DNA from 2 places in the Metabacillus sp. YM-086 genome. Region 2 is predicted to be linked to the other one. Evidence: riboswitches for the same ligand, from Rfam matches in the RefSeq annotation. Region 2 holds a riboswitch; the other holds the start of a gene.
The links. Region 2 has a riboswitch for S-adenosylmethionine ahead of ACEWK1_RS17390 (methionine ABC transporter ATP-binding protein). Riboswitches for the same ligand answer to the same signal wherever they lie in the genome.
Positions count from the first base shown of each region.

Region 1: another riboswitch for S-adenosylmethionine. It lies ahead of ACEWK1_RS09215 (5-methyltetrahydropteroyltriglutamate--homocysteine S-methyltransferase); the one in region 2 lies ahead of ACEWK1_RS17390 (methionine ABC transporter ATP-binding protein).

Region 1 is NZ_JBLUOI010000015.1:50,548-59,560, forward strand. It holds gene ACEWK1_RS09170 (D-serine ammonia-lyase) at 1-135, shown strand, start outside; gene ACEWK1_RS09175 (hypothetical protein) at 321-461, shown strand; gene adhP (alcohol dehydrogenase AdhP) at 671-1,684, opposite strand; gene ACEWK1_RS09185 (BH0509 family protein) at 2,043-2,189, opposite strand; gene ACEWK1_RS09190 (hypothetical protein) at 2,473-2,652, shown strand; gene ACEWK1_RS09195 (hypothetical protein) at 2,824-2,967, shown strand; gene ACEWK1_RS09200 (aspartyl-phosphate phosphatase Spo0E family protein) at 3,063-3,239, opposite strand; gene ACEWK1_RS09205 (helix-turn-helix domain-containing protein) at 3,554-3,994, shown strand; gene ACEWK1_RS09210 (macrolide family glycosyltransferase) at 3,991-5,169, shown strand; SAM riboswitch class I at 5,297-5,396, shown strand; gene ACEWK1_RS09215 (5-methyltetrahydropteroyltriglutamate--homocysteine S-methyltransferase) at 5,612-6,715, shown strand; gene ACEWK1_RS09220 (YjcZ family sporulation protein) at 6,849-6,950, opposite strand; gene ACEWK1_RS09225 (TetR/AcrR family transcriptional regulator) at 7,296-7,856, opposite strand; gene ACEWK1_RS09230 (efflux RND transporter permease subunit) at 8,062-9,013, shown strand, end outside.
Region 2 is NZ_JBLUOI010000043.1:30,636-39,648, reverse strand. It holds gene gcvH (glycine cleavage system protein GcvH) at 1-382, shown strand, start outside; gene ACEWK1_RS17415 (YusG family protein) at 440-676, shown strand; gene ACEWK1_RS17410 (toprim domain-containing protein) at 977-1,324, shown strand; gene ACEWK1_RS17405 (thioredoxin family protein) at 1,346-1,651, shown strand; gene ACEWK1_RS17400 (SCP2 sterol-binding domain-containing protein) at 1,788-2,105, shown strand; gene ACEWK1_RS17395 (O-acetylhomoserine aminocarboxypropyltransferase/cysteine synthase family protein) at 2,231-3,544, shown strand; SAM riboswitch class I at 3,740-3,846, shown strand; gene ACEWK1_RS17390 (methionine ABC transporter ATP-binding protein) at 3,951-4,976, shown strand; gene ACEWK1_RS17385 (methionine ABC transporter permease) at 4,969-5,637, shown strand; gene ACEWK1_RS17380 (MetQ/NlpA family ABC transporter substrate-binding protein) at 5,650-6,501, shown strand; gene ACEWK1_RS17375 (carboxymuconolactone decarboxylase family protein) at 6,642-7,010, shown strand; gene ACEWK1_RS17370 (hypothetical protein) at 7,240-7,380, shown strand; gene sufC (Fe-S cluster assembly ATPase SufC) at 7,766-8,551, shown strand; gene sufD (Fe-S cluster assembly protein SufD) at 8,572-9,013, shown strand, end outside.

The DNA.
Region 1 (9,013 bases), on a different contig from region 2:
ATACATGTAATTCATCAACCCGAATTTCAGTATCCTCATGCAACTCATTTGGTGTGGGCAACAGGGGGAAGCATGTTACCGGAAGAGATGAAGAAGGAGAACTATGAAAAGGGGAAATATTTTCTGAAGAAATAAATCATAATTTTAATTTTATTGGTTTATTGGGTATTTTTTGTAGATGGCATGTATCCGGTGAAAAATTTAAAATCTATTCTGAAAGCACAACCGAATGCGTTACCTACTTAGTAATCGGTATAACTTAAATTCAAGTAGGAATATTAAGAATAATCGTTATTAAAGGTAAATGCAGGAGGAAAGCCATGAAAAATGAAAAAATAAAGCAAATTGAAAATAACTTTGTTGGAATAATTATTGCCTTCATAGTAGCTTATATTATTGGATCATTTATATTTGGCTATGAACTAACAGATGGATTTATAGGTGGTGTCTTTCATAACTAGTATTGCTCAAGGAATTCTCGGTTCTTGAGCTTTTATTGTGCTTTTCATTCAAAGATAAAAAGCATTCATTTGTACCATGTAATTTTGGTCAATTGAACGCTTTTTTTATGGTTTTGTTTTTTTTATTATATGGTTAATTAAGTTAATAAAGGGATGACGATTTTACTCTCGACAAAAATAAAGTTATCCTCGTCCATACTAATTAACGACTATTCAAGTGTTAGTACAACACGTCCGTTAATTTGACCTTTTTCCATTCTTTCGAATACCTCATTAATGTTATCAAGTGGCTCTGTTGAAATATTTGTTTTTACTTTTCCATCTGCAGCAAACTGCACGGCTTCTTGGAGATCTTTTCTTGTTCCAACAATTGAACCTTTTACAGAAACACCGTTAAGAACAGTATCAAAAATTGGAATTGGTAACTCATCGTTTGGAAGACCAACAACGACTAGAGTTCCACCACGCTTAACAGATCCATAAGCTTGTTCAAATGCTTTTTTCGTTACCGCAACACTAACAGCTGCTTGAACTCCACCTACTTTATCTTTAATTTCTTGAATAGGATCACATTTTAAGCCATTAATTGTTAAATCTGCTCCTAATTCGGATGCTAAATCAAGCTTGTCATCTTGAATATCTACAGCAATCACGTTGAAGCCCATTGCTTTTGCATATTGCAATGCAACATGTCCAAGACCGCCGATACCATAAATCGCTACCCAGTCACCAGGTTTAGCTTCACTTACTTTTAAAGCCTTGTATGTTGTAACCCCAGCACAGAAAATTGGAGAAATTTCAGCAAGATCAACACCATCTGGTACTTTTACAACATAGTTTGCAGGTGCTTTACAATATTCTGCATAACCCCCGTCAACTGAATAGCCGGCATTTAACTGATCATGACAAAGTGTTTCTCTCCCAGTTAAGCAGTATTCACATTCACCACAAGCTGAGTATAACCAAGGAATACCAACAATATCTCCAATTTTAATGGAAGTGACACCTTCTGCCACCTTTACGACCTCTCCAACACCTTCATGTCCAGGTACTAATGGAAGCTTTGGTTTTACCGGCCAGTCACCGTGTGCAGCGTGAAGGTCAGTGTGACAAACTCCACATGCTTTAATTTTCACTAATATTTCGCCATACTCAAGAGTTGGGACTGGAATTTCTTTTACCTCTAGTTTTTGTTTGAATACGTTTACAACTGCAGCTTTCATTGTTGTAGGAATAGCTGGATTTGTTACTTGTTGGTCAACACTTGTTTTCATATTTAAGCCCTCCCTTTGTTTTTCGATAAACATATATGCAAGAGGTGTGCCAAGATTCTAAAGTTTAGACTTTTTATAAAAGATATGAATTTATAAGCTTTATTAACTAGTTTTAACATGATATGAATTGAAAGTAGGCCAAAATTCTGGCATGAAATAATCAAATTATTGGCGATGTTTCGTATTTTTGGTAATTTTAAAAAAGTTGTTCCGTATTTTAGGGATTCATGAGCTTTAAAAGGGGATTGTAAAAACAAAAAAGCTTTTGTACAAAGTACAAAAGCTTTTTCTTTATTAATATAGTAAATTACATATAGTCGTAAACAGAATCTTCAAAATAGAGCCAGTGATAGTATTCAATTTGCGGATCTGTCATTTCTGCGATTTCTTTTTCATTGAATTTGTTCTTCGCTAATAAATCCTTCACTTTAGATTGTCTAGCTAATTGGCTCATGGTAAATCCTCCTTAAATATGGAAAAAACGTTGTCTTGTTAGTGTTGTAAACGCTTTCTGTTTTGTTCTTGTTTTTATTATATATCTCAAATTGATATTAAACAAATATCAATTTGAGATTATTATTTTAAAAACAATATAGAATTGTTATTTATTGATTATTTAAGGGAGGTAAACTAGTTAAATCAGGAGAAAATCTGTAGTTAATGGAAAAAATATGGTAAAATAAAAATAATCTGAATACTCTATTTTTGGGTTTGTCGACTACTAAAGGGGAGATTTTGTGATTTGGTTGCTTTTTTTGATACCATTAAGCATTGTAATTACACTAGCTATATATTTTGATAAAAAAACAGGAGCTGTTCCTCCAGATGTTAACAAAGGGAATCATAATGTAGAGTCCGAAGTGTTGGGAAATCAATATAATCATCTAAATGGCGGGGGAGGAGAAGGTGGGTTCTAGAGGGACAGTATACTGTCCCAATTTTTTTTGGCAAAAATATATTCTTAATAAATGAACCAGATACGAAATTTACATTAAATTTACCGATTTGTAATAAGTTTACTGTCATTAATTAATATTCATTCGTTATCATATGTTAGAAAATGATCTTTAAAGTGAGAGGTAATTCTAATGTTTGTAAATGATAAAGTAATGTATAACGGTTGTCTTTACACAGTATTGCATGATTATCAAAATGGACAACTTGAAATTATGAAAATCGATGAAAAGTATTTAGTTGAATTAGTGTATGAAAAAGAAATTATTAGACTTTAAAGCTACCTATCAGGTGGTTCTTTTTTTATAAGACTTTAAGTTTATGTAAGTTGGATTATATCCTTCTTTGAGGTTTGGTTAAATGAATTTTTGAGTCATTCAATAGTATTGTTCTTTTCATTTTCCTGATGATATCGCTTAATTAGTTCATCCAATTGAATACTACATTCCAACGTATACCGACTATCTAGACCGGTATTTTCCGCAATTTGAAATAAATCAGATTTAAGACCATTAATGCACATCATCAGTTGCTTGGTTTCCTTAGCCATCGTTCTTATCCTCCGAAAATAAAATAGACACAAGGAATATTATGCAAAAATTTGTCTTTAAATGAAAGTGTTTCGACAGAAAAACAATCTAAATGACAAAAACTTAACAAACTAAGGGACAAACTAAGGGACAGGTTCACTGTCCCTTAGTTTGTTTTTTATACAAATCACTGTTTAGAGCAATTATTGTTGATCATATCGTTAATTTCTTTAATCAAACCTTTAGCCACAATTTTTAACATGAAATGTATAGGAAACTTGATAGACTTCCCAATAGGACATAGATATAGTAATTCATATAAGGAGTTGAAAGTATGATTGGTATGAATATTCGTATTTTGCGTAAAAAGAATAAAATGAGTCAGGAACTATTAGCTGAGAGATTAAATGTTTCTCGTCAAACTGTAGCAAAGTGGGAAAATGAGGAGGCACTCCCTGATATTTATAAAAGTAAAATGTTAGCTGAAATCTTTCAAGTTACTTTAGATCAATTATCTGGTGAACTGGAGGAGGAAGAGGTTGAACAACTTGCTCCAAAGGGGAAACAATTTTTTGGTGTTGTAAAGGTAGGAGAACGAGGCCAGATTGTTATACCGAAGCAAGCGAGGGAGATGTATCAAATAAAATCAGGCGATAAACTGGTTGTATTAGGGGAAGATGTGACAAAAGGTATTGCCGTCTTAAAAAGTGATGCTTTTCTGGAATTTGCAGAAATGATTCGTAGGGCAGACGTAACAGAAGAGGAAATAGAATGAGAAAAATTGTTTTCTTTTCGATTCCAGCACACGGACATACAAACCCAACAATTCCTGTAGTAGCAGAGTTAGTAAGCCAAGGTCATGAAGTGTGGTATTATTCATTTTTAGAATTTCAAGAAAAAATAGAAAGCGCTGGTGCTCGGTTTATTTCATGTGATAAATTCTTACCCCCGATGTCCCAAGAAGAATTAAATCGCAAAGTGGGAAAAGATTTTGCTGCTTTAATAGAAATGATTGTAGATACAACAATTGCTTTGGATGAGAAGGTGTGTCAAGAATTAAGAGAATACCAGCCTGATTGCATTGTTTCTGATTCTTTATGTTTTTGGGGAAAATTAATTGCAAAGAAATTGGAAATTCCTTATATCTGTTCAACAACAACTTTTGCTTTTAATAATCATACAGCAAAATTAATGAAACGTAGTTTACAAGAAATCGTACGTATGATAACGGGAATGCCGAGAATAAACAAGAAAATGGAATTGCTCCGTTCACACGGATATGAAGTAAATAGTTTTATCTCCATCGTTCAAAATGATAATGACACAGATACAATTGTGTATACATCAAAAGAATTTCAACCGATGGCTGAAACCTTTTCCGACAAATATACATTCGTTGGTCCTTCAATTCGGCAAACAGCAGCATCGAATGAAGTGAATCATAACAAACTTATTTACATTTCATTAGGAACTGTACTTAATCACAATAAACATTTTTACCAAAATTGTATAAGTGCTTTTGCGAATGGTCCATACAAAGTATTAATGTCTGTTGGTGAAAAAACAGAGATTGCTTCTCTTGGCAATCTTCCGGACAATATTATTGTGAAAAACCATGTTGATCAAATTTCCGTTTTAAAGCAAGCAGATGCATTTATTACACATTGTGGAATGAATAGTGTAAATGAAAGTTTGTACTTTGGAGTTCCAATGGTGTTATTTCCGTTGCATAGTGAACAAAGGGTCGTAGCAAATCGAGTTGTAGAACTTGGAGCTGGGATTAAACTAAGAAGAAGCAAACCGAGCTTTTTGGAAAAAGCGGTAGATGGCATAATAAAAAATGAAATATACTCAGAAAATGCACAAAAAATTTCAGAGACCTTTCGGAATGTAGGAGGAGCTAAAAAAGCCGCTATTATTATCTTAAATAAAATAAAAGAAAGGGGATAAAGCACAGGTACTTGTCCGGTATTTTAACTAGAAACCTTTCCTTTGATTGGTAAAATTCTCTATAAGTGTTGACAGCTTTCATAGTTTAATTGTATAGTAATTAAAACAATTTAATATTTTCAAAAATTTCTTATCAAGAGAGGTGGAGGGACTGGCCCTTTGAAGCCTCGGCAGCGGACTGTTATAGTACTGTGCCAATTCCAGAGCAATCATGCTTGAGATAAGAGGATCAGGTCATATTTATAAATAACTAACCCCCTCTTTCTTTTGGAAGAGGGGTTTTTGTTTTAAAAGTATAGTAAAGTCTATAGTGAAAACAAAGCCTACATATTTTTACCCTGGTGATTTTATAATTACATTTTGCTGACCTGATCCTTTTTTCACTAGGGATTACATCTATAGCCCTTAATTTCAATTACCCAAAGTTAGGAGAGAGATTTACATGACAAAAACACTAGTAAAAGCGCCTTTTAGAGCCGACCACGTTGGAAGTTTATTACGTCCAGAAAGAATTCATCAAGCAAGAAAGGATTTCCAAAAGGGGAATTTAACGTCTCAGCAACTACACGAAATTGAAACGGAAGAAATTATAAAAATTGTTGATAAGCAAATCGAAGTTGGTTTACAAGCTGTGACCGATGGAGAGTTTCGTCGTAGATTTTGGCACACCGATTTTCTAGAGCATCTAAATGGTGTAGAGGGATATGTTCCTGAAAGTGGGTTTGCATTCAAAGGTGAGGAAACTGAGAGATACGATGTTCGTGTTATCGGAAAAATTTCATTTAACCCTGACCATCCACATATTAAGGACTTTATCGAGTTTAAAGAAATTGTCGGAGATCGTGCGGTTGCTAAGCAAACGATTCCTAGCCCGAATCAATTATTTAATGCAGGGATCCGCAACCTGGAATTTTATCCAGATATTGAAGAATATACGAATGATGTTATTCAAACATATAAGGATGCAATTAAAGCATTTTATGATGCTGGTTGCCGCTACTTACAATTAGACGATGTATATATTGCTGGACTTAATGCACCGGAAATTCCGTTTAATGATAGTGGTTTTTCGCGTGAACAATTAATTGACTTAGCTTTACGTGTTGTAAATGGCGTTCTTGAAGATAAGCCAGAAGATTTAACGATTACTACTCACCTTTGCCGTGGTAACTACCGTTCTAAATGGGCATTTGAAGGTAGCTATGCTAAAATTGCACCAACATTATTCGCAAAAGAAAAAGTGAACGGATTTTTTTTAGAGTATGATGATGATCGCTCTGGTGACTTCGGGCCATTAGATTATATACCAAACGATGGTCCAAGAGTTGTTCTTGGGGTTTTCACATCAAAACATGGACAATTAGAAGATAAGGAAAATATTAAAGCTCGTGTAGAAGAAGCAACAAAATATGTACCATTAGAGCAGTTATGCATTAGTCCACAATGTGGGTTTGCTTCAACACATCATGGAAACATCTTAACCGAAGAAGAGCAGTGGGAGAAGCTAAAATACATTGTTGATGTTTCAAGAGAGATCTGGGGATAAGGATGGTAAGCGAACAACAGTAGATGGTTGTTCGCTTTTTTTGTGGAAATAAGAATTGTGATGATCAATATCCTTATTTTTCAAAAAGCAGACTACGCTGTAGCCTGCTTTAATTTTGAATTACTTTTTTAAATTAGTAACCACCGCCAACATAAGCAGCACCAACGATAATTAAAAGAATGAATAGTACTACGATTAGCGCAAAACCTGCACCAGAACCATATCCACCTGACATATTTTTCACCTCCTTTATCTGAGGTTAATTTATAATATGAAGACTTTCATGATTGGTTTGGACGTAGTCATCATTTTTCGATAAATGACGAAAACCGCCCGCTGGCGAGCCTTAGGGGAGGGAGGGGGTCACGTTAAGTAGTGCTTTATAGCTTTTTCGAAAAATACATAAAAAGACACTCTATCGAGAGCGTCTTTTAGAGGTCTTACATGGGTGCTTAGGATTACTATAGTTTATTCTTAAACGAATAATTTGAACTGGACAATAGTGGATAAAGCTTTAATTTGGATTTTAAAAAAATGGGATGAGGTTTTTTTTGTTTGATATGGGACAAGGAACCTGTCCCTATGTCCCGAAAAGGCCATTTTTGATTAGATTGTTAATTATTTCAGCCATTTCTTTGGGTGTTTTGTCCATTCCTCTGTTTAACCATTCTTTGGTTACATAAATACTTCCACTAATGATGAACGTCCTTAAATATTCAGATGGATATCCATTAAATTGATTATTGGCTTTCCAGTTTTTAATAAAGAAATGATGTGCGACTGTCATGACCTTTTTTTGAAATGTTGTGTCCACTTTTTCATTCAAAAGTATTTTGCAAATTTCTTGCTTCGAAGCGAAGTAATCCAACAATTTTTCAATCATCTTTAGGTCGTCTTCTTCATAGCTGTATTGACTCAAATACCCTGTCATATCTTCAATCAATTCTTCTTCAATTTTGTCAAGAAGGTCAAATTGATCGGAATAGTGAGCATAAAATGTAGAGCGATTTATATCAGCTACGCCACAGATTTCTTTAACAGTAATGGAAGAAATCTGTTTGTCCTTTAACAGTTGGATTAAACCTTCTTTCAGAACCATACGCGTATATTTTTTACGGCGATCTAATTTTGAAGTTGTCATAGATTTCTCCTTTTTTCATCGTTTTCCAACACAATTGATGAATATGTTGGAAAAATCACAGATGTAAAATAACTGTTTGTTGAATAGGCAACACCGTGTCCATATAATGATAGAGTGTAAAGGAAAAAGTCGCAAGAGAGGGTGAAAAACAATAAACATTGCATCATGGATTATTAAACATAAAAAAACTGTTGCGATAACATTTATGATTGTTACAGTCATTTGTGCACTAGCTACCTTAAAAGTCTCAGTCAATTACGATATGAAGGATTACCTACCGGATGATGCTCAGTCCACAATCGCGATGAACATAATGGAGCAGGAATTTAAGGGAAGTGTTCCGACGAATCGGGTCATGATTCATGATGTGACCATACAAGAAGCATTAGATTTTAAAGAGAAACTTTCAGCGATTGATGGTGTATCAGACGTTACCTGGTTAGATGATGCCGTTGACTTAAGATCTCCACTTGAAATGGCTGATGAAGAAACGGTAGAAACCTATTATAAAGAAAATAAAGCGTTATTTTCATTCAGCATTCGTGAAGGTGACGAAGTATCAATCACAGATGAGATTTATAAGCTTATCGGCGAAGAAAATGCGATGGCGGGGGAATCACTTAATACAGCCACACAACAAAAAATGGCTGGTACCGAATCCATGTACGCAGGTGCATTACTAGTCCCTATTATCATCTTAATTTTAGTTTTATCCACCAATTCCTGGATAGAACCATTGTTATTCTTAACAGCTATTGGGGTTTCTGTATTAATTAATATGGGATCAAACATTTTCCTTGGAGAAGTTTCCTTTGTTACTCAATCAGTTGCACCGATTTTACAGCTAGCCGTATCACTAGATTATGCCATTTTCCTTCTTCATAGTTTTGCAGACTATCGGAAAAAGGTCGCAGATCCTCACGAAGCCATGGAGCTTGCGATGAAAAAATCATTCTCGGCAATTACCGCTAGTGCGTCGACCACATTTTTTGGTTTTATCGCGTTATCGTTTATGAATTTTGAAATTGGTTCGGATTTAGGAATTAATCTAGTAAAAGGGATTCTATTAAGCTTTATTAGTGTGATGGTTTTCCTTCCTGCACTAACACTACTGTTTTATAAATGGATCGATAAAACACAGCACAAACCATTACTTC
Region 2 (9,013 bases):
GAACACACCTAAAGAACTGCGTTATTCAGAAGAACATGAGTGGGTAAAAGTAGAAGGAGATAAGGTGCGTATCGGTATCACGGATTTTGCACAATCAGAGCTTGGGGATATCGTATTTGTTGAATTACCAGAAATTGGTGATGAACTTCAAGCGGACGAGCCATTTGGAAGCGTTGAGTCAGTAAAAACAGTATCTGAATTATATGCACCAATTAGTGGGAAAGTTGTAGAAATTAATGAAAATCTTGATGATAGTCCAGAATTCGTTAATGATTCACCTTACGAAAAAGCATGGATGATCGTCATTGAACCTGCAAACCCTGCTGACATTGAAAAGTTAATGACAGCTGAGCAATATGAGGAAATGACAAATCAAGACTAATTAGCATGATATCGTGAATTATGGACATTCTATAAGTAGATAAAGGAGGGTGTCCATATGACAATTCAAAAACAACAATTAGATATTACTGATCGAGTTGTAGGAAAATTTGGAGATGGGCAATTAAATCTTTATCTGGAAAAAGAAAGAATTGGCCAAATGGTCTCAGAAAATAATTATGACTTAAAAGCGGGATATGAATTCAATAATAACCGCTTTTACCAAGTTGCAGATGTTGTAACAGGACCAGACCAAAAATACGTCGATTGTGACTATGAAAATGGTTGGTGTTAATAAAGCAGCAGTGGAATCTCCACTGCTCTTTTGCAATTAAACAGGTCGTTTCTTATCATGCTTTTCTAAGTAGCTTTGTGATTTTTAATTTTAAGTTGTTTCGTAATGATTTTGTTTTTGAACACTATTTTTTAAAACGATAGTGGAGCGCAATGGAACGGACCAGTCTTACGAGTAAACGCAATTAACAACAAAGATAACAGCTATTTAGAAAAAACATAAAATAAAGGGAAACAACCTCGACAAATCGAATAGGTTATATATAAAGACTTTTACTTACATTAAAAATAGGTGATGGCTATGTCGTTAGTTGAGGTTGAAAAAGTATTAATTGTTGAAGGAAAATCAGATAAGAAAAAGGTTTTAAATGTAGTAACTGAACCAATAGAAATAATCTGTACAAATGGAACAATTAGCATAACAAAAATGGATGAGCTAATTGATGAATTATTCTTAAAGGAAGTTTATATATTAGTTGATTCAGATGATGCTGGTGAACGATTGAGAAAATTATTTAAACGAGAATTTCCTGAAGCCTCTCATCTATACATTGATCGGGCATATCGTGAAGTTGCAACAGCACCGGATCACCATGTAGCATCTGTTTTGCTAAGTGCAAATATAGATGTAAACGCAAAATTCCTTTAGAAGGGATATGGAGTTAGTTTTATGATTGAATGGAAAGAAAAGGAGCTCACCCTTCCTAAAAAGGGTATTCAAATTACGTACCTTTACACACCAATGTGTGGGACATGTCAAGTAGCGAAGAAAATGTTAACGGTCGTTGATGAAATGATCCCCACTTTGGACATTTACTCCGTAAATCTAAATTATTATCCTGAAGATGCGAAACGATTAGGAATTGAGAGTGTACCTTGCCTAATTATTACTGAGAACGGTGAAATGAAAGAAAAAGTATATGCTTTCCAATCTGTCACACATCTTTTTGACTTAATCAAACAATATGCCTGCTAATTTGACATATTTCTCGGGAAATAGACTGATTTTACGAAAGAAAAGCAGAAACTGTCGAGTTATTTATAGAGGATTCTTTCGACCTTCAATGAAGTTATATAAACATAACCTTGTTGAGATCGGGAGGATTCTTTTTATGTTTTTAACAACTTTTGTCTCAAGCTTGAATAAAGGAAATTTAATAACACCCATTCTTTTAAAACGAAAATTAATTGTAGAATTTCGTTCAACAGATAAAGGGAGTCATTTTTTAGAACTTTCATCAAGTGAATCAAAACTATTATCGATTCAACCAGTTCATGTTGATTTTGTTATAGAAGGAGAAGAATCAGACTTAGAAGAGGTTTTTCTTCATCCGATAAGTTTAAAGCAACTTATATCGTTTGGGAAATTATCAATAAAAGGCTCATATCGAGATTTTCTTAGGCTAGAGGCTTTAATTAAATTAATCTAAACTTAAAAATTCTTATATACTTCAAACACAACTTCTATTACCATTAAAGTAGTCTAGGAAAGAATACTACATCTTGTTATCACACCTATTAGTAGACATTAAGAATGTATAATAGGAGGAAGAAGATGAAAGAGAAACTTTATCGCCCAGAAACGGTAACCATTCATGGAGGGTTAAAGAAAGATTCAATGACAGGTGCAAGAGCTGTTCCAATTTATCAATCAAATGCTTATTTATTTGAAAATACCGAGCATGCGGCAAATTTATTTGGATTAAAGGAGCCTGGATATATTTATACAAGAATTCATAATCCAACTTCATCTGTCTTTGAAGAAAGAATTGCTGAACTGGAAGGTGGAATCGGAAGTTTAGCTGTAGCAAGTGGAATGGCAGCGATTACATTGTCAGTTTTAAACCTAGCTGGTTCTGGTGATGAAATCGTATCAGCCTCTACATTATATGGAGGTACATATAACTTATTTGCTAACACATTACCAAAGTACGGAATCAATACGGTTTTTGTTGATCCAAAGAATCCGGAAAATTTCCGATCTGCTATTACTCCGAAAACAAAAGCTATTTTTGCAGAGACAATTGGAAATCCAAGCTTAGATGTTCTTGATATCGAGGCAGTTGCTGAAATTGCTCATGAAGCTGGAATTCCATTGATTGTGGATAACACATTTGCCACACCGTATCTATGCAGACCTATCGATCATGGTGCCGACATTGTTGTTCATTCTGCAACAAAATGGTTGCTTGGGAATGGTACAACTCTTGGTGGAGTCATTGTAGATGGAGGTAAATTTGACTGGAATAGTCCAAAATTCCCTGGGTTTACAACTCCTGATCCTAGCTATCATGATTTAGTTTATGCTGAAGCATTAGGAGAACAAGCGTATATTATTAAAGCGAGAGTTCAGTTATTAAGAGATTTAGGCCCAGCGATTAGCCCATACAATGCCTTTCAATTTAATCTTGGTCTAGAAACCCTTCATGTCCGTATGAAGGAACATGTATCAAATGCAAGGAAAATGGTGCAATATTTAGAAAGTCACCCAGCTGTTGAGTGGGTTCTATACCCTGAAAATAGCCAACACCCTGCGAAGGACTTAGCTGCTAAATACTTACCTAAGGGTGCTGGTTCTGTAGTAGTATTCGGTATCAAGGGCGGAAGAGAGGCTGGTGCAGCTCTTATTAACAACGTTGAACTTTGGTCACATGTAGCAAATGTTGGAGATGCGAAAAGCTTAATCATTCATCCTGCGAGTACAACTCATCAACAACTAGGCGTTGAAGATTTAAAGAAATCTGGTGTAACAGAAGATTTGATCCGCTTATCAGTAGGAATTGAACATATAGAGGATTTAATAGAAGATTTAGATCAAGCTATTTTTGAAGCAACAGGTGTAAAAGGAATGGAGAAAGTAAATTCTTAATTAATGAAATATTCTAATAATATTATTTATTGTATAATATTGAAAGGGGTTGCAGATAAATGCAACCCTTTTCATATTTGAAATGTAAAATCACAGTGAAAAAAGTAAGCTATTTTAAGAAAATAAATAATTGACATTGATTTTCAACACATGATACAATCACAATCGTACTTAAAAAGACAATCAAATATTTAACTCTTATCAAGAGAGGTGGAGGGAAGTGCCCGATGAAGCCCGGCAACCATCAGTTCATTCTGAAATGGTGCCAATTCACACAAAGCAGATGCTTTGAGAGATGAGAGAAAGGTATTCAAGCGCCTTTCTGCTCATTTTGCAGGAAGGTTTTTTATATGTAAAAAAATGAACGGTAGAAAATAGTAAAGGAATAAAGGAAGAAGGTGACAAAATGATAACATTATCAAATGTTAATAAAGTTTATAAAACAAAGAGCGGCTCTGTTCAAGCTGTTAACAATGTAAACCTTGAAATTAAAAAAGGTGAAATATTCGGAGTTATAGGATATAGTGGAGCCGGAAAAAGTTCATTGATCCGTTTGTTAAATGGACTAGAAAAACCAACTAGTGGGGAAGTCGTTGTGGCAGGTAGTCAGATTGGCTCAATTTCTGGTACAAAGTTGCGTAAAGCACGCTTAGAAATAAGCATGATCTTTCAACACTTTAACTTATTGTGGTCAAGAACAGTGAGAGAGAATATTGCATTTCCTTTAGAAATTGCAGGAGTAAGTAAAGCGAAACGACTTAAACGTGTTGATGAGCTTATTAAGCTGGTTGGACTGGAAGGAAGAGAGAATGCATACCCTTCTCAACTTAGTGGTGGTCAAAAACAACGTGTTGGGATTGCCAGAGCGTTAGCGAATAATCCCAAGGTTTTATTATGTGATGAAGCTACATCAGCACTTGATCCCCAAACAACAGATTCAATTCTAGACCTGCTTGTTGATATTAATAAACGACTAGGCTTAACAATCGTATTAATTACACATGAAATGCATGTCATTCGTAAAATTTGTCATCGAGTAGCTGTTATGGAAAATGGTGAAGTGGTTGAACAAGGAAATGTATTGGATGTTTTCAGAAACCCTCAGAAACCTATAACAAAAACGTTCGTTAAACAAATCTCAGAGCCGGATGATACGAAGGAAGCAATTGACCTACTACTAGAAAATTATCGTTCTGGAAAAGTACTTCAGCTAACATTTGTTGGTGAAGGTACAGAAAGACCATTGATTAGCAATATTATTAGGAAATTTAATATTGAAGTGAATATTGTACAAGGTAAAATTTCACAAACGCAAAATGGCTCTTATGGTTCATTATTTTTGCATATAGATGGAGATCTTGATGAAATTAACCGTGCAGTTGCTTATATTGGAGAACAACAAGTAGAAGTGGAGGTGCTGGCGAATGCTTAATCAGTTTCTTCCAAATGTAAAATGGGAAAAAGTATGGGAGGCAACTTATGAAACAACTTACATGACAGGAGTTTCGGTTGTCGTCACTTTTTTCTTAGGAATTATACTTGGTTTACTTTTATTCTTAACTTCAAAAGGCAATATCTGGGGTAACAGTATACTTAATACAATTTTATCTGGAATCGTAAATATATTTCGGTCAATTCCGTTTATTATCCTTGTTATTTTACTCTTACCCTTCACTAAAGTTGTAGTTGGGTCAATTCTGGGAGAAAATGCTGCTTTACCCGCACTAATTATTGGATCCGCTCCATTTTACGCAAGGATGGTTGAGCTTGCTTTAAGGGAAGTTGACAAAGGTGTTATTGAAGCAGCTAAATCGATGGGAGCAAAAACGTCGACAATTATGTTGAGAGTACTATTACCGGAATCTTTACCAGCTTTGGTTTCAGGGATTACAGTTACTGCAATCGCATTGGTTGGTTATACAGCTATGGCCGGAGTAGTAGGTGCTGGAGGTCTTGGTGACCTTGCTTATCGAGAAGGATTCCAGCGTAATAATTTTGAAGTAACCATTGTAGCAACCATTTTTATCTTAATTATTGTGTTTATTATCCAATTTATTGGAGATATATTAGTTAAAGCTATCGATAAACGTTAGGAGGAAAAAATGATGAAAAAATATCTTTTATCATTAGTATTAACAATTTTCGCTATTCTACTTGTTGCATGTGGCGGAGGCGAAAATGAAACAACTCAAGAAGAAAACACAGGGACTGAGCAAGAAACGAAAGTACTAAAAGTTGGAGCGACAACTGTTCCTCATGCAGAAATTTTAGAAGAAGCAAAACCACTGTTAGCAGACAAAGGTATTGAATTAGACATCGAAGAGTTTTCAGATTATCCATTAATTAACCCAGCGCTTGCTGAAGGTGACCTGGATGCAAACTACTTCCAGCATGTTCCATATTTAGACAATGCAATTAAAGAAAATGATTTTGATCTTGCAAATGTTGGAGCAATTCATATTGAGCCTTTTGGTATTTACTCAAAAGAATACAAAACACTTGAAGAGTTACCTGAAGGTGCAAAAATTATCATGAGTAACAACGTTGCAGAAATGGGACGCGTGTTAGCACTACTTGAAGAAAAAGGTCTAATTAAATTAAATCCAGATGTTGATAAAATTAATGCAACAAAAGATGATATCGTTGAAAATGCTAAAAACCTAGAAATTGATGATAGTGTTGCACCAGAAATGTTGGCAAGTGCTTATGAAAATAACGAAGGTGATGCAGTTATTATCAATGGTAACTACGCACTTGCAGCAGGATTAAATCCAGCAGAAGATGCTGTAGCTCTAGAAGCTGGTGAAAATAACCCTTATGCAAACATCATTGTTGTTCGTAGTGAGGATAAAGACAAGGAAGAGATTAAGACTCTTGTAGAAGTATTAAAATCTCAAGAAATTAAGGATTTTATTAATACAAAATACCCAGGTTCAGTACTGCCTGTAAATGACTAATTTAAGAAATCCTTTAAGAGATCTGTAAACACAGGTCTCTTTTTTTATTGGATTCTTCAGTCACCAAGTTTGTATACAATGGTTTGAAAAATACATACTATTACTGATTGATTAAGTTATGAATGGAGTTGTTATTGAAAATGGAATATCATGAACCTAGAAATTCTACGGAAGCTGCTTTACATGAATATAAAAGTGGATTAGGTACTTTCACACAAAAGATGCCGGAGATTGCACGCCATTATAATGCTTTTACTGAAGCTTGTTTTGCTGAAGGGACACTATCAAAAAAAGAAAAACATTTAATTGCATTAGGAATTGCAGTGAATACCCAAGATGAATACTGCATTATCTACCATGCAAAAGGATGCTTGGACAACGGTGCTAGTGAAGAAGAAATTTTAGAAACTGTTGGTGTTACAGCTGCATTTGGTGGTGGAGCAGCAATGAGCCAAGCTGTTACATTAGTTCAAGAATGTATAACAGAGTTAAACCAACTAAAACAATAAATCGAGTAATATAGAGTATTTTTGAGGGAAATTACAAAAATAGTTGGTTATTTTTACAGAATGAATCAATTTCAAATATTACGGTTTGTGAGATTATCTTACGAACTTTGAGTTGTTTGAATATTCTTGATAAGCTTTATATGTAAAATAAAGCTGAAAGGATTGATTCATTATTCACTCGAATCAAGAGTCAATTGATCTCAATTACACAACTGAAATGGAAAAGGCGATGCATCATTCTCATGGTATAGGGTACGCTGAATATGCTAGTAAGCATGATAAACGTATGGATGTTGAAAAGAGCCGTGAAGAAGATTATCGTAAAAGTCAGTTGATTTATGCTGATGTTGAAAGAAAAATGAAAAAGTAAAGCCTATAGATGGAAGAACCAGAATAACTGGTTCTTCTTTTTTAATGGAAAGACATTAGGGAGGAAAAAGCGTGTTTACTCCAAATGCACATACTTAACCCTCTAATTTCCTTCATCACAAAGAGAATGTTTTTTCTTAAAAGGTGAAAAATAAACTAGGGTCTCAAGGTAGATTCACAGAGCAATGTGTTATATAGTAGAAACTGTCTAATTTCTCTATTTACATAAATTTTTTAATGTGAATTTATCAAAGTTAGGATAGATATTTTAATGTCAAAATTCGACTCTATTCCTTAAAGGTTGTGTTCACTTTTCATTTGTTATAATATTAGAATGAGAATAAAATGAGAATTAGTAAACTTTATATATTATTGGAGGTATCATTATGGCAGGCTCTACATTAATCATTAAGGATTTACACGTAGAAATTGATGGGAAAGAAATTCTAAAAGGTGTAAATCTTGAAATAAAAGGCGGAGAGTTCCATGCAATCATGGGGCCAAACGGGACAGGTAAATCTACTTTATCTTCAGCAATCATGGGGCACCCAAAGTATGAGGTAACACAAGGTAGCATTACATTAGATGGGGAAGATGTATTAGAAATGGAAGTAGACGAGCGTGCTCGTGCAGGTCTATTTTTAGCTATGCAATATCCAAGTGAAATCAGTGGGGTAACAAACGCGGATTTCTTACGTTCTTCTATTAACGCCCGCAGAGAAGAAGGCGATGAAATCTCTTTAATGAAATTCATTCGTAAAATGGATGCAAACATGGATGAGCTTGAAATGGATCAAGATATGGCACAACGTTATTTAAATGAAGGTTTCTCCGGCGGAGAGAAAAAACGTAATGAAATCCTTCAATTAATGATGATTGAACCAAAAATTGCTATTCTAGATGAAATTGACTCTGGTCTAGATATTGATGCATTAAAAATTGTTGCAAAAGGAATCAACAAAATGCGTAGTGAAGAGTTCGGTTGCTTAATGATTACTCACTACCAACGTTTATTAAACTACATCACTCCAGATAAAGTACATGTAATGATGCAAGGACGTGTTGTTAAATCAGGTGGCCCTGAGCTAGCTCAACGTTTAGAAGCAGAAGGCTATGACTGGATTAAACAAGAATTAGGTATTGAAGACGAAACTGTTGGGCAAGAAGCATAATAGTAAGGGGGACTAAGACGATGGAAACATTAACGATCAATCAGGATTATGTCTCAAGCTATTCAAAACAGCTTGGTGAGCCGGATTGGCTTACAGATCTTCGCTTACAAGCTTTTGCCAAGCTAGAGGATCTTCCTATGCCTAAACCGGATAAAACAAAAATCGATAAATGGAATTTTACAAATTTTAAAGAACATACTGTTGAGAGTGCAAAATTAGACTCATTAAATGACTTACATGAAGATGTGAAATCATTAATTGACCTTGAGTCTACAACTAAAAACTTATATGTTCAAGTTAACAATACAGCTGCATATACTTCATTATCTTCTGAATTAAAAGATAAAGGTGTCATCCTAACAGATATCCATACTGCAGCAAAAGAGCATTCTGACTTGCTACAAAAATACTTTATGACGGACGGGGTGAAGGTTGACGAGCACCGCTTAACTGCTTTACATG